Regions from separate parts of the Paenibacillus sp. NPDC093718 genome, predicted to be linked through region 2. Evidence: riboswitches for the same ligand, from Rfam matches in the RefSeq annotation. Region 2 holds a riboswitch; the other holds the start of a gene.

Region 1 (7,278 bases), on a different contig from region 2:
GGAGAGCGCGTATGGCCTATGCCGCTGATGGACGAGTACGAATCAGAGCTTAGAAGCGATTATGCCGATCTGAAAAATGTCGGTACGTCCACTTTGGCTGGCGCTATAACGGCTGCGCTGTTTATCCGTCATTTTGTGGCGGATTCCATGGAATGGGTGCACATCGATATGGCGGGCACGGTCCAGTACAAACGGGATTTCCCTCATTCCGCAGCGGGGGCTACCGGATATGGCGCGAGATTGCTCGCGGATTATGTGGAGAAGCAGTTTCTCCAAGCATAAAGAATCAACTTCAATAAGGAGTGACGATGATGCTGCTAGAAATTATCGCAACATGCGTGGATGATGCCATCACAGCAGAGCAGAATGGCGCAGACCGTCTGGAATTGATCACGGCGATCACCGAAGGCGGGCTTACGCCGGGAATCGGGCTCGTTGAAGAGGTTGTGAAAGCCGTTCAGATTCCTGTTCATGTCATGGTCAGACCTCATAGCAGATCCTTTGTGTACAACGAACATGATATAGCTACCATGATTGCGGAGGTGAAGGCGATCCGCAAGGCAGGCGCAGCTGGCGTAGTAATCGGCATGCTGACTCCGGAAGGAAAGATTGACGAGGTCTCCTTAGTCAAAATGCTGGAATGGACAGGTGATATGCAGGTCACGTTCCACCGGGCTTTTGATGAATTGGAGGATCAGTTCGAAGGGCTGCGTACATTGCAGAAATACCCGTCAGTTACCCGCGTCCTTACGTCGGGAGGACCGCAGCCTGCACCGCAAGCCATCCCAAGAATTCGGGAGCTCGTAGAACATACGGCAGGAAGCGAGCTTAAAATATTGGCAGGCAATGGCCTGAAGTGGGAAATCATACATGAATTTATCGACCAGACCGGCGTGATCGAGGTGCATTTCGGCTCCGCTGTCCGGTATGGCCGATCAGGGCTGAAGCCCATTGATCCGGTTGAGCTGCGATCATTGGCTGACAGCTTACATCAATAGAAGTAGCAAACCTATCGGAAACAGGTGAACAAAAATTGCAAACCGTATTGAATAAACAGCAAGAATTTGTGGTTGGCGTTGACCTTGGGGGTACGAAGATCGCGGCAGCGCTCTTTGATTCCGAAGGACAGCTGCTGTACCGGGAGCAAATGGAGACGGCAGGCGCGCGTACGGCCGAGGAAGTGGTCACGAGAATTACGAATATGATTCGCAGCGTCTCGGGCGGCCAATCGCTCCGAGGGGTTGGCATGGCTTCGCCGGGAACGGTTAACAGCCGGGAGGGCATTGTCATTCATGGGACGAATCTGCCGGAATGGACGAATGTTCCCCTCAAAGCATGGATGGAACGTGAGCTGCATACGGAAGTTCAGGTGCTGAATGATGCTAATGCAGCCGCATGGGGAGAGTATGTAAGAGGTGCTGGAAGAGGGGCGACGAACATGGTGTACGTGACGCTAAGCACCGGTATCGGTTCAGGCATCGTGCTGGATGGGAAGCTGTTCCTGGGCAGCAGTTCCTTTGCTGGGGAACTGGGACACCATATCATTGATCCCAGCGGTCCGCAGTGCAATTGCGGCAGCCACGGCTGCTGGGAGGTGTTTGCTTCAGGAACGGCCATCGGTCTTGAGGCTTCCCGCCGGATGCTCTCCCAACCGAGCGTCATAACAGAACTGGCTGCAGCCGATTCGGGGGTGAATGCCAAGCATGTGTTTGAGGCAAAACGTCTTCATGATCCTGTAGCCGTCGAGGTCATCGACCGTGCTATTTATTACATGGCGCTTGGATTGGTTAACGTCATTCACAGCTTTAACCCCGATCGCATCGTCATTGGCGGGGGTGTGAGCAGAGCAGGTGAGCTGTTGTTCCCGCAGCTGCGGGAAATGACGGATAAGCTGGTCATGCCATCCTATTTAGGAACGTACGAGATCGTTCCGGCAGGACTTCGGGACGATGTTGGTCTGGTTGGAGCTGCGGCTTTGTTCCAGTAGCATAGGCGTAAAGAGAATGATACGGATAGGATCAATGATGAATAGATACTAGACAGAGAGCGCTCGGAATGACGACGTAGTATCATGTTACCGAGCTAAAGAGAATTAGACAAAAGCCGCCCTTCTGAGGGCGGCTTTCCAATTATTCATAGAGAGCGGGAAACGGAGCGATCATTTTTTTGCGTCATAAGTCCGTAACATGTAACAAGTGATAGGCGTGAACCGTAAGCCGTCATCCGTTTGTGCTGGAGTCGATTTTTTTGGTTCCTGGTTAGGTTTGTTTGTATCCGACAAACAATAAACGGTTGCTCGCACTTTCCCGCCCGCCGGCGGAAACCGCCGGCTCCAAACCCGCACGTGGGGTGACCTGCAGGCTTGGAGCCGGCGGCTTTCGCTATTCCATGTACTTGGATGCGTCAAACGTAATCAGGGACGTATGATTGGCATGTTCAATCAGCGAAGAGAGCTTGGTTACTTCGCGTTCCTTCTTGCGGGCTTGCGCCTGATAAGCCTCCGGATCATATAAGGCGACGTTGAACAGCGTTATGGCACCGTCTCCGCTGCCACGGCTGCTCTGGCGCTCCAGCTTCTTGCGGGAGCCGAGATGGGCAAGCTGTCCGATATCGCTGCGTATTTGTTTGGCCAGCTCGATCGCTTCCATGATCGTAATGTCGGAGCCGTCCCAGGGAATAGTCTGCGTGGTATTGGAGATTGCCATCAGCAAATCCAGCTTCCTATAATCCGCCGCGGCCGCTTCGATTTCTTCTGTAATGGCATCCACGCTGCGCGTAGGGTATTCCGCCGTCTCCCCTTTTTCAATGATCGTGCTGCTGTTGTTCAAGCGTTCCGACATCAACTGATTGATGAGACGGTTAATTGCTGCCCGGACAGCTAGTGCTTCTGCCATCGTAATTTGACTCATAAGTGATAGATCACCTCTTTAATTTCATTTCTGATTGTGTAAACGCATAGAGTTGTAAAAAGTTGCTAGATTATTTAAAAAAGCAGCGCGAGAAGGTAAACAGAGTTACATAATTGTCATGACTGAGTGAGACGGTTAACCAATATCCGGCCAAAATTCTTCATCTTTACGACAGCTCCAAACATAAAACGATAGATTTTTAGGATATGATTGACAGCATCCTTGCTTGTATACTATATTAAGAGAAGGTTACAAAACGTTAATGAATTTTGCCGAATTTCGTTTGTGAAAACGGGGGAACCGTCTTGGGTGAATTACTCTTGTATAGAGAGTATAGGGAACCTTCAACCGAACCCTTAGCTAACTCCGTAGGCATCGAAGGAGAGAACATATTTTGAAGAAGTTTGTCATCACTTTGCTAGGGTCTGCAATTATTTTTTCTTCTGGTGCCGTTTCAGCATTTGCTGATCAACAACCGAATTTTCAGTATCAAGTGAAGCAATTGGTAGGAACTCCATACAAATGGGGCGGAACGACCACCAGCGGGTTTGATTGCTCCGGATTTATACTGTACATGTTTAGAAATTTCGATATTGATCTTCCGCGCACTTCCCAAAGCCAGGCTAAAGCGGGCGAACATGTGGATCGCGAAGATCTGCGGGTTGGAGATTTGGTATTCTTCAATACGAGCGGCAGCGGAATTTCCCATGCAGGCGTTTACATTGGTGACGGACAATTTGCGCATGCTTCCAGCAGCAAGGGAGTCAGAATCAGCAAGCTTAGCGATTCCTATTACGAGCCGCGTTATGTCACGGCACGTCGTGTTTTGAGTCAAGAAAACTATGCAAAGCTGGTAGGAAGCGCAAGCTAATTGGATTACGCAGCCGTTTAGGGTACGACATACATAATCAGAAAGCCTGACAAAGGGATGACCTTGTCAGGCTTTCTTTTTTTAGATATCAGAAAGTATAAACTTCGAAGCTTGTGACTTCCTGATATCGCAAGAAAAACTTCTACTAACTGCGGTCTGTCATCTGTGAAAGTACGTCGATAGACGTTTTTCTTACTATAAGTCTATCATCCCACATGGGGGTGTTCGGTTACTCCTTAACAACAGAGGCATTCACGGCAGCTTCCATTCCATTATCATAGAGACGGAACAAGCCTAGGCGCCAGAAAGCAGCACCTTTCAGGTCGTAACGTTTGGCCAAGCCGAGTTTATCGTCCACGGAAGTGGCGGTTTCGCTGCTTAAACTGATGCCAAGCAGGAGCTTGTGCTTCGGGACGCCTGCTTGGAGTGCCAACTGGATCGCTTGGTCTACCAGGCTGTTCGGTTCGGGAACCTGAGATTTGGTTCCGACCGGATTGTACTGATAAGCCATAACAATCAGGTCATCAGCGATGGAGGCCAGCGTCTTGTAATCATATCCTTTATAGGCGCTGTTCAATGGCGGCACCGCTAAAGACAGGGCAACGTCATTCGGCAATGCCGCTTTCAATTGCTTGACATAATCATTGAGCAGCTTCTGCTGCTTCACGGCATCCAGTTTAAATCCGAGCCCTTCAAAATCAAGCACAACGCCGCCGAATCCGTTCTCCGCTACCGCGGCTGTGATGCCTTCAATGGACTTTTGGCGGAGGTTGCCGTCGCTCAGGACTTTGGTTAATTCGCCGTTTCCATCCAAGGCATAGACCATAAGGTACGGTTTAATCTCCTGGTCCGCAGCATCGGCAACAATCGATTGCGGCGTAACGTCTCCAGCCGAAGCGGGAAGGCGGTACTCATCCCCTTGAAGCGTGAACTGACCCTCGCGATCGATGCGGCTCCAGCCAAAGGCGACAGAATTCATGGATCCCACGAGATCCCGTTCTTGGAAAGATTGTAATGCATAGAAAGCTCTCAAATGCATTTCGCGCTGCGGCGATACGAGGGAGACTGTACGAGTCGACTGGTTCCAGCCGACATCAACGCCGAATTGGCTGCTGAACGAGCTGAGCGGGATCAGCACACGGCCTTCCCGCTCCATCGGCGGAGCTGCAAGCTTCACTTTTTTTCCATTGACGGTTGCGCTCGTGCTCCCAACTTGAAGTAACACTTCTGTCGATTGGCCTTTCACACTGCCAATGGCCTTCACGGTTTGCGTCTTGCTATTCCACGTGATTTGAATGCCCAGTGCTTCTCCAACCGTCCGGAATGGGACGTAGGTAACCCCTTTGTCTACCCGTGGAGCCGCATCGAAGGTAAGCGCAACGTCATCCAGCTTTACCGAAATGGCAGGCGCAGCCTGTACCTGGCTGATATGCGGTGTGGTTAAGGATAAGGCAAGGACGGCAGCGACAGCTGTTTTACCTATTCGTTTATGCAGCATGCTTTTTGTTTTCCCTCCAACATCATAAAATAATAGAATGATTTTTATAGAATTTGGAAAGTGCTCTAGCATACGCTAGTATAGCAAAATTTTCATAGAGTTCCAATTCCATGATGTCAATGTCATAGAATAGATAAGAGTAAGCATGTTGATTTTTTAAACTTTCCAGTATAATAAATGAAGGATTTGATACATAACCTGATGATGACATGCATAGGGGGATAACGCGCGTGTTTAAATTCTGGAAAAAGAAAAAGGGCAGGGATAGCGGAGACAAAGCCTCGATCCCTGCAGCGGAAGAGATAATGGAAGCCGTACCGGATCCGATCATTGAGCTTGCAGGCCGCGAGGTTCGCCGCAGCGTGGCGCCTGTTCTTGGCATGACGGTGCTTGATCTGGCCGAGCGGAATGATGTGGACTGGAACTCTTTTTGCAAAAGAGGAACTTGTGCGCGCTGCCGCTGTATGGTAGTGGAGGGAATCGAGTATTTGTCCGAACCTAATCTGGCCGAAGAACGCCGCCTGGATCCGGAAGAGATCGAAGAAGGCTATCGTCTGGGATGCCAGAGCAAGATCGAAGCGGTCGGTCCCATCAAAATCAAGCATGCCCCATACTTTTGACGACATAGAAGGACAAATAACAGAAATATTTAAAAGCAGGCAGCCGTATGATCGCGGCTGCCTGCTTTGTTGATAGGAAAACAAACTTAAATCCCTTCACTCCACGGCCATTCTGCTCTGTTCCCGGAACGAGCTCGGCGTTTGACCGGTAATTTTTTTGAATAACATGGAGAAGTACTTATCATTGCCGTAACCGACTTGAGAAGCAACCTCATGTACCGGCATTTCGGAATCCGCCAGCAGGCGCTTGGCCTCTTCAATCCGGCGGGATATCAAGTAATTGAAGGGGGAATCGCCGACTTCTTTTTTGAACAGATGGGATAAATAATGCTGACTGACATACATCGTATCGGCAATGTCCTTGAGACTGATGCTCTGGGTATAGTTGGTGTCGATAAAGTGTTTGGTCCGCAGCGCGATTTCATTCTTGCCTTTCAAGGACTCGAATTGGTGTTTAACGTCCACAATGCGATAGATTACGGTAATCAATGACATCAGCAGGTTGGTGCTCAGCGTTTCATATCCCAGCACCTGCGAATCGCATTCACGGAGGATCTCGGAAAGATAGCTCTCCACCTTATAAGCGTATTTCTCGCAGGATATGACAGGCTCCACGTAGGCCGGGAGCAGCATCCCCTGGGGAACCCCTTCGATGTGAAGCGAATCCACGCCGCAGTAGATCACCTTGAAAGGTCCGTCCGTGATGGATCTCTCCTCGTGAGGAATGCCGGGGTTATAAATCGCGACATCGCCTTTGTGGAGTTCGTATATTTTTCCTGCAATTGTGAATTCTCCGCGTCCTTCTACTACATAGATGATCTCGCAGAAATCATGAATTTGCGGCGGTCCATAAAAGAAGTCCTCGTCCACGACCTGCCCGGCAAAGAGCAGCTGGGGATTTTTGATGAAGCGGAAGTGATCGCTTTTGCTATGCGAGATTTCGATCTTTGGCACGGTCTTGTCCCTCCTGGAAAGCAACATCCTCTACCTATTATAATGCAAAACGCCCTTTCATGCGGAAATCGTTTACATCTGCTATTCGGGATGGTTCACTGTCTTGCTGAAATTAGGATCCGATATAACAAAATAGTGGGTTATCTCTTGCACCAAATAATCTTACAATGATGTCATAATCCTTATAGGGAGGCGTGACATACATGACAATTGAAAACGATTACAGATGGCGGGACGGGTTTCCGAGAATCGGGATTCGCCCTACGATAGATGGAAGACGGAGAGGGGTTCGCGAATCTCTCGAGGAACAGACCATGAATCTGGCCAAGGCCGTCGCCGAGATGTTGACGAAGGAGCTCAAATATCCGAATGGCGAGCCGGTTGAATGCGTGATTGCGGATACGTGCATCGGCGGAGTGGCCGAAG
Region 2 (7,278 bases):
TCTTACAGATCGGATTTGCGGGCTGCCCGCTCCGCGAGCTCAATCGCCCGTTTTACCATGTTGCCGGCATCCTTGGCCTTAATGCCTCCCCAGCCTTCTTTTTCCACGGTATCGTAGAATCCCAATTCCTTAGCCAATTCGGTCTTCAATTGATCGGACATAATGCTTCGTCTTCTCCTGCTCATCAATCCCGCCTCCTTGGAAAATGTATTGAGTATGGCATGAACAGCATCCGGCGCGATGCAGTGGCCTTTTACGCCCCCCCTGCAAACTTAACCTCCATCACCGCATATGGAACGGATAAAGAAGGCCTCGCGCAGCCTTAGTATGTGTTCAACTTCCGCTTGTCATTCTCCCCGGTTCGATGGCAACAAAAAACAGCCTCCCTGTAAGTGGAGACTGCTCTCTCATGACATATCGTTATGACTTGATATAGGTGATTCGCATCTCGTTGTCATCACCGGTTACCATGATTTCCACGGTTTCGGTCAGAATATCGGCATAACTGTAGGACACACGTTTAAAAGTTTGCTGGTCTTGATCCAGCTTCACAATGAAAACAGAAGGGTACGTTTCTTCCAAAACACCAGTACGCTCGACGGTCTTCCGACGGCCACCGTTAGCCCGAAGCGTAATTTTTTGCCCTAAATGGGCATCGAGACTGCGTTTGATTTCCAACAGCGCGTTTTTAGCCATTGTCGACGACCACCTCTTTCCTTGTCCATTATACAAAAGATTCAGTCATTTGTCAATTCAAAAACATTAATTATATCAGCATCAAAAATATATTGTCAACGTATTTTTTTTGACCCTGTATTTCTCGTGTGCATTTGCTTTAATATGTGCTAAATTGACAAGCTTTATGTATTTTTTTTGACAACTTTCTTAAAGAATTGAAACAAAAAATAAAGAACCCCAGCTTGTGGGGTTCTGCTCGGGTCTTTCTTCAACGGCCGATAAGCCTCTTTCAGAACACAGAATGTGCCTAACTCACCGAAGGCGTAACCTTCAATGTGGACAAATCCTGCAGCTTGGGCAGACCGATCCGGTAGCTGCCTCTCGTCTCGATTCCGCCCACGCCCTGGCTGCCGCTGATCGTATGATGTACAACATCATGAATGTTCACGGTATCCCTGACCGACGTATAGGCTGCCTTGGCGGCGACGTAGACGGGATCCAGCGCATGAATGAGGATTCGCCCCGGCGAGCTGGCAAAATTGGCTCCCGCCTGCAGCAGCGCTTCAAAATGCGATTGGCACGCCCCGGCCACAATGACTAGGGAATCCAGATTCCGCTCATATTGACGTGCCACCTGAATGGCCGTGACAAAGTTGTGTGAATTCTTATAGCTGTCCAGGCTATATAAATCGTATGGCTGTCGTCTCTTCAGAACTCCATCATGACCCGTAATTACCACGATATCAGGTCTTACCCGCGGAAGAAGACGATATAATGAATCGGCCATCCCCGACTCATTGATATAATGGCCTTCCGCTGGGACCCGAAGCTGATTGTACAAGGTCAAACTCTTCTTCAGGTATTGGGGATCCCCATCCAAATGCAGCACTTTGCCCGGCACGTCAAAATATCCTTTATCCGCAAGCTGGCCGCCTTCGATATTGCGCAGGCTGGCCAGTTGACGCTCGCTCTGCTCCTGTCTGTGCTTCTGCAGGCGGTCCAGCGACTCATTGGCTTTGATCTGTGCCTGCTTTGTTCGTTCGCTTAAGGTGGGATGCGGGACCGTGACCAGATCATCAACGGGAGCATCGGCCAGTAACCGGAATTCCGTCCCTTTGATGACGATATTGTTATTTTGCCGCATGCCTTCTACCCGGAACGTTACATCGCCGCCGTAGGATTTACGAACGACCAAGTCTCCCAAGTTCATCACAACATCACCCCTACCCTATGGTATGGGCCACTGTGACTATTGGTTCTTGGAAACATCAATTTATCGGGTCGAGACCTTCCGCGGGTCTATGGACGCTCTAATGGCCGTATTAACGAATATCCGCGTTGTACAATATGTTGCTAAGCCGGGCATACTCCTCAATACTAAGGGTCTCACCGCGCCGTGAAGGCTCGATGCCCGCCTCCTGCAGCAGCTGCTCCAGCCGTTCACGGCCTTCTCCCGGAAAGAACCGGCTCTTCAGATTATTGGCAATCGTCTTCCTCCGCTGGGCGAAAGAGGCCTGGACCACCTCGAAGAAGAAGCCTTCGTTTTCTACGCTGACAGGAGGCTGTTCCCGGACCGCCAAGCGAATAACTGCCGAAGCGACATTCGGCTGCGGGATAAACACCGTATGCGGCACAATACAGACCAGCTTAGGCTCACTGTAATATTGAACGGCAATGCTAAGGCTGCCGTAATCCTTGCTTCCCGGTGCCGCCGCCATCCGCTCTGCCACTTCTTTCTGAATCATCACCACGATATTCTCCAGCGGCAGCTTCTCCTCCAGCAGCTTCATGAGAATCGGCGTCGTCACATAATACGGCAGATTCGCAACCACACTTACCTTCGATACGCCCGCAAAATCCTGACGGAACAGTTCGTGAAGATCCACCTTCAGGACATCCCCATGATGCACCTTCACATTCTCATAGGGCTCCAGGACCTCCCGCAGGATGGGAATCAGGCGCTGATCAATTTCGACCGCGGTGACAGTTCCTGCCGTCTGTGCCAGCTTCTCGGTTAACGCACCGATCCCAGGCCCGATCTCAAGCGCTCCCTTATCTTCATCCAGTCCTGCAGCCTCCACGATTTTATACAATATATTCTGATCGATGAGAAAGTTTTGACCCAGACTCTTCTTGAAGGAGAATCCATGCCGTGAGATGATCTCCTTCGTCCGTCTTGGTGTTGATATATCCTCGATCCGATTCATTGGCTTACGCCCCCTTCTTCCAGCTGTGCAAGCGCGGCCAGAAATTCTTCCCGCGATATTTGAAACATGGCCAATCGTTTATGGAATTGCTTGCTGTTGCAATATCCGATCCCGAGCAGGTTTCCCATCGTCATACGCCTTGCAGCCGCCTCCGGGTGGGCTGATAATCCAGCCTCCAGCATGTCCTCCAGACTGATTAGGCTCTCTCCACCCTCAAAGGAGGTATGGACCCGCTCCAGCGCACGCCGTATCGCTTCTGGCGAGGCATTCTCCACGCCGATATCCCCTTTGCGGGTAGCATCCGCTTCCGGAATAAAGGCATGCTTGCAGCCAGGGACACCCTGATCCACAATTTTGCGGATCCGCTCCCCTGCATGGTCAGGATCCGTTAATATAATAACGCCTCTGCGCTCCTGAGCAAGCGCTATGCGTTTCAGGATTTGTTTATTGATCGCTGAGCCGCCCGTTTCGATCGTATCCGCTTCTACGGCCCGTTTAATGGCAACGGTATCGTCTCTGCCTTCCACTACAATCACTTCTTTAATCATGCGTTTGTTCTCTTCCTTCCCAAGAAAACAGGCTTGTACAACCTCTAGGTTCCACCATCTTAGCCCTATATACTCCGTTCTTAACAAAACAAAAGAAGAGGAAATATTCCCTCTTCTTCATCATTATATATTATAAGCTAAATAGTATAGCATTAGAATGGTATTGTAAATTGGAATTCATGCGTCTAGTTCAATTCAGGTTTAACCGGACCGATCACGTAAACGGTGCGGCCGCTCTTCCGGCCGAAATTTATGGCCGATTTCAGTGAATCATAATAAACATCGATTTTGTTGCCTTTGATGGCACCGCCCGTATCTTCTGCACGACGGAAGCCAATGCCTTCGATATAGACCCACCAGCCGATCGGGATGATGTTAGGATCAACGGCGATGGTGCGCCCTTCTGTAACGCGTGTGCCGGATGCAGTGCGTGTACCGATACCCTGCTGCTCAGCGGAATACGCCGTCATCGACACGTTGTTCAATACCTTGCTGTATTTAAAATCAACGCCTGCCCGAGAAACCACGTTGTTCTCGACAGCCTTGGCGGTCGTTACTTTTTTCGTACCGGACAATTTAGCCGGTGTAGCCTTTACATCGGTGGCTGCCGCCTGAACGATGACAGGCTTCTCCACTTTTTTCGTGCCAACGGCAATGATTTTATCCTTCGTTCTGCGTTCAATTTCTTGGGAGACCTTCGTCTTGGAAACCAGCTTGCCATTGTGGTAGACCTTCTCATAATGGTTCACCATGAGACCAGGCTCGCCCCGCTGAATAACGCGGTTATCGCCTCTCTCAAGCGATGGGTCGGCTGTTTTGATCACACGGAAATCCCGATCTTCCGTCTCCTTAACTTTTTGCTTCGTGACGCGAACGACATCGATATTCATATTGCTGGTCAGCTTCGTGTTCTGTGCCGGTTGTACTATATCTTCACCCTGGATCGTAATACCAGCCTCTTTAAGTACATGATCAACCGTATCCTGGGATGTAAATATGGTTTTGGTTGTGCTGCCTACTGTAACTTTGACTGGAATTGCCCGGTCAATGATGATCCGGTCTCCATCCTGGATCGCGCCGTTTAAAGGCATCGAAATCTGATCCTGAGGACTCAACGTGATCGCTTGCTCATCCAGCAATTCCTGCAGCAATGATCCACGTGTTTCAACTGTGGTGACACGACCATCGACGACAAGCTGAACCTCCTTGCCTGCCTGATCATGTACGACCAACGATATGAGAAGTGATACCGTAACGGCACCCATGGCACCGAGCAACATCAGTTGACGCAAATTGTCATGCTTCCATCTCAATGCGTAAGACATGCTGGATGATTGTGATTCATGGGTTTCTTCAGGTTGAAAAATGCCCACTATTCCATCCTCCTTCATAGTCCCGCCGTCTAGGTAAACGCATGAATGCATTTGACGTGACTATAGCAATTTTTCTCACAAGGCGCCCTGCTATCTATCTACACCCTGCGTCAATTCCCGTCTTTCCGTCCATGTACCACCACCCCTTGTTTACCAAGAGTATGATGATCCCCTCTCCATTATTCAAAAATAAAAGAAAGCCATTGAAAGAGTACTAGAGGCTCTAACGTGGCTTCCTGATGATTAGAATCATGGAAATGGTATGCACGAGAATTCCCCTCTTATTTCGCTTACGGAGTTAGCTGTCGGGTTCGGACGTAAGAGAGACGCCCTAGATCCGGATACCCGCTCATGGCGAGATCCTTCAAATTCACCCCAAAGACCCGAAAAAGAAATCAAATACAGCTGCGCGCATTCAGACCAGTATGCACGGCGGTATCGGTTCCCCCGTTCTCCAGAATTTCAGAGATTAAGCGAGACGGTTCATGAAATATTCGGCCGCGATCTGCACATCGCAGCTTCTTATCACTGAAAAGATGATATCCTGTTTGTATGCAGGTTGTAAAGCAACATTCAACCACATTTTCTCATGTAAAAGGTTAAAATATTGTAATATCAACGCCTTTTCTGATTAAAAAACTTTAATTAATCGAAAATGCTCCCTTTTTCATCGCTTTTGCTCTCGTTTTCGCTAAATACCAAATCGTTCCAGCGCATTTTGGGTGGTAATTTGGGCCAATTCCTCATAGGACAACCCTCTAATTTCGGCTGCCGCCTCCGCCACTAATTTTACATATGCGGTCTCATTTCGTTTCCCGCGGAAGGGATGAGGTGTCAGGTAAGGGGAGTCAGTTTCGATCAATAATCGATCAAGCGGAACCTGCGCCAAAACCTCTTTGGGCTGCTTTGCATTTTTGAAGGTAATCGGCCCGCCAAACGAAATATGGAATCCCATATCGAGACACATTTTGGCCGTTTCCCAGCTTCCGGAGAAAGAATGCATGACACCGCCCACCTCGGAGGCTTTTTCCTCGCGCAAAATTCTCACGATATCTTCATGCGCATCCCGATTATGAATGACAATCGGCATGTTCAATTCCCGGGCCAGTCCGATCTGACGCCGAAGCACTCGGTGCTGAACTTCTTTCGGAGACGTATCCCAATAATAGTCCAAACCGATCTCTCCTATAGCCACCACTTTCTCATGACTGCACAAAGAGGCGATCCAATCCAGGTCCTGATCCTCCATGCTAATGGCGTCTACAGGATGCCAGCCCACCGCTGCATATATAAAATTATAGGTTTCTGCCAGCTTCATCGTAGTCGGAATCGTCTCCCGGTTAAATCCAATATTAATCATCCGGGTCACGCCGGCTTCGAGCGCCCGCTGGATTGCCTCTTCCCGGTCTTCGTCGAATTGGGCAGCATCCATATGAGTGTGCGTGTCGAATAACATAAAATCCACACTCTCCTTCCTGTCGTTTCTGTGTCGTATATCTTCCATTAGCTGGGTAAATTTGCAGGTAAACCAAGCGTTTCTGTATTCCATCTAGGTTAATGTTGTTGTTTGAAAACACTGGCTATCTTCTCCGGCATTTGAGCCAGCAGCGGACTTACCTTCTCCTCCGGATAATAAAGATGGTACCGTCCTTTATGAATGCCGCTGATCGAGCGTACAATATCGGATACCTCCGAGATTTCCTTCAGCTCATCATGCCGATCCAGAAGCAGGATTTGCTTCTCGTTAAGCGGCATATCGGAATGAACCTTATCATAAGGAAGATCCGTTGGAAAATCAATCTCCAGGTCATATTCCGGATGCAGTCCCACGGCATTGAATGCGTGGCGTATCCCGTCGATGGTCTCCAGATCGATGTTGTCGATTTCTACATATTTGTAGAGCTTTCGGTGCATGAAACGGCCGCATAATTCGCTAAGAAGCGGATCTTCCTCTTCCGTCCATTGCAGAAAGGCCGTTTGGATCAGAGCTTCATCAAGGCGCAGATATTGATTCACCCCGATATCCCCCGAAAACAACGCAGGAAGCGGATCGATCATGAATCGGAAAGCATATCCACGGTCATGCAGTTCCTTGGCCCGGCGGAAGATTTGGCGCAGGATGATTTCGGAGCTTCGGGTGACGGGATGAAAGTACACCTGCCAGTACATCTGATACCTTGACATTAGGTAATCCTCTACGGCATGCATACCCGATTCCTTCACGACGACCCGATCCCGGTACGGCCGCAGCATCCGCAAGATCCGGTCAATATCAATCGTTCCGTAATTGACTCCCGTATAATACGCATCCCTTAACAAATAATCCATCCGGTCTGCATCCAGCGGACTAGTGACCAGGTTAATCACAATCGGCTTGTCGTAGGTTTTGTTAATAACCGAAGCCACTTTCTCGGGGAAATCCGCTCCGAGCTCCCGCAGTACCTGATTAACGCAAGTATCCCCAAGCAGGAT

Evidence for each region. Region 2 has a riboswitch for cyclic di-AMP ahead of ACQKPA_RS32150 (G5 domain-containing protein). Riboswitches for the same ligand answer to the same signal wherever they lie in the genome.
Region 1: linked by a shared signal. The riboswitch ahead of ACQKPA_RS00905 (C40 family peptidase) and the one ahead of ACQKPA_RS32150 (G5 domain-containing protein) in region 2 are both predicted to bind cyclic di-AMP.

What each region holds. Positions count from the first base shown of each region.
Region 1 is NZ_JBNNUS010000001.1:180,227-187,504, reverse strand. Features, by position in the region: gene ACQKPA_RS00925 (leucyl aminopeptidase family protein) at 1-282, shown strand, start outside; gene ACQKPA_RS00920 (copper homeostasis protein CutC) at 312-998, shown strand; gene ACQKPA_RS00915 (ROK family protein) at 1,034-1,987, shown strand; gene ACQKPA_RS00910 (hypothetical protein) at 2,382-2,909, opposite strand; cyclic di-AMP (ydaO/yuaA leader) riboswitch at 3,170-3,300, shown strand; gene ACQKPA_RS00905 (C40 family peptidase) at 3,304-3,780, shown strand; gene ACQKPA_RS00900 (stalk domain-containing protein) at 4,010-5,278, opposite strand; gene ACQKPA_RS00895 (2Fe-2S iron-sulfur cluster-binding protein) at 5,509-5,898, shown strand; gene ACQKPA_RS00890 (AraC family transcriptional regulator) at 5,995-6,852, opposite strand; gene ACQKPA_RS00885 (L-fucose isomerase) at 7,056-7,278, shown strand, end outside.
Region 2 is NZ_JBNNUS010000020.1:45,218-52,495, forward strand. Features, by position in the region: gene ACQKPA_RS32125 (small, acid-soluble spore protein, alpha/beta type) at 3-185, opposite strand; gene veg (biofilm formation stimulator Veg) at 421-696, opposite strand; gene yabG (sporulation peptidase YabG) at 986-1,888, opposite strand; gene rsmA (16S rRNA (adenine(1518)-N(6)/adenine(1519)-N(6))-dimethyltransferase RsmA) at 2,001-2,885, opposite strand; gene rnmV (ribonuclease M5) at 2,882-3,433, opposite strand; gene ACQKPA_RS32150 (G5 domain-containing protein) at 3,619-4,806, opposite strand; cyclic di-AMP (ydaO/yuaA leader) riboswitch at 5,078-5,292, opposite strand; gene ACQKPA_RS32155 (TatD family hydrolase) at 5,498-6,262, opposite strand; gene ACQKPA_RS32160 (HD domain-containing protein) at 6,361-7,278, opposite strand, start outside.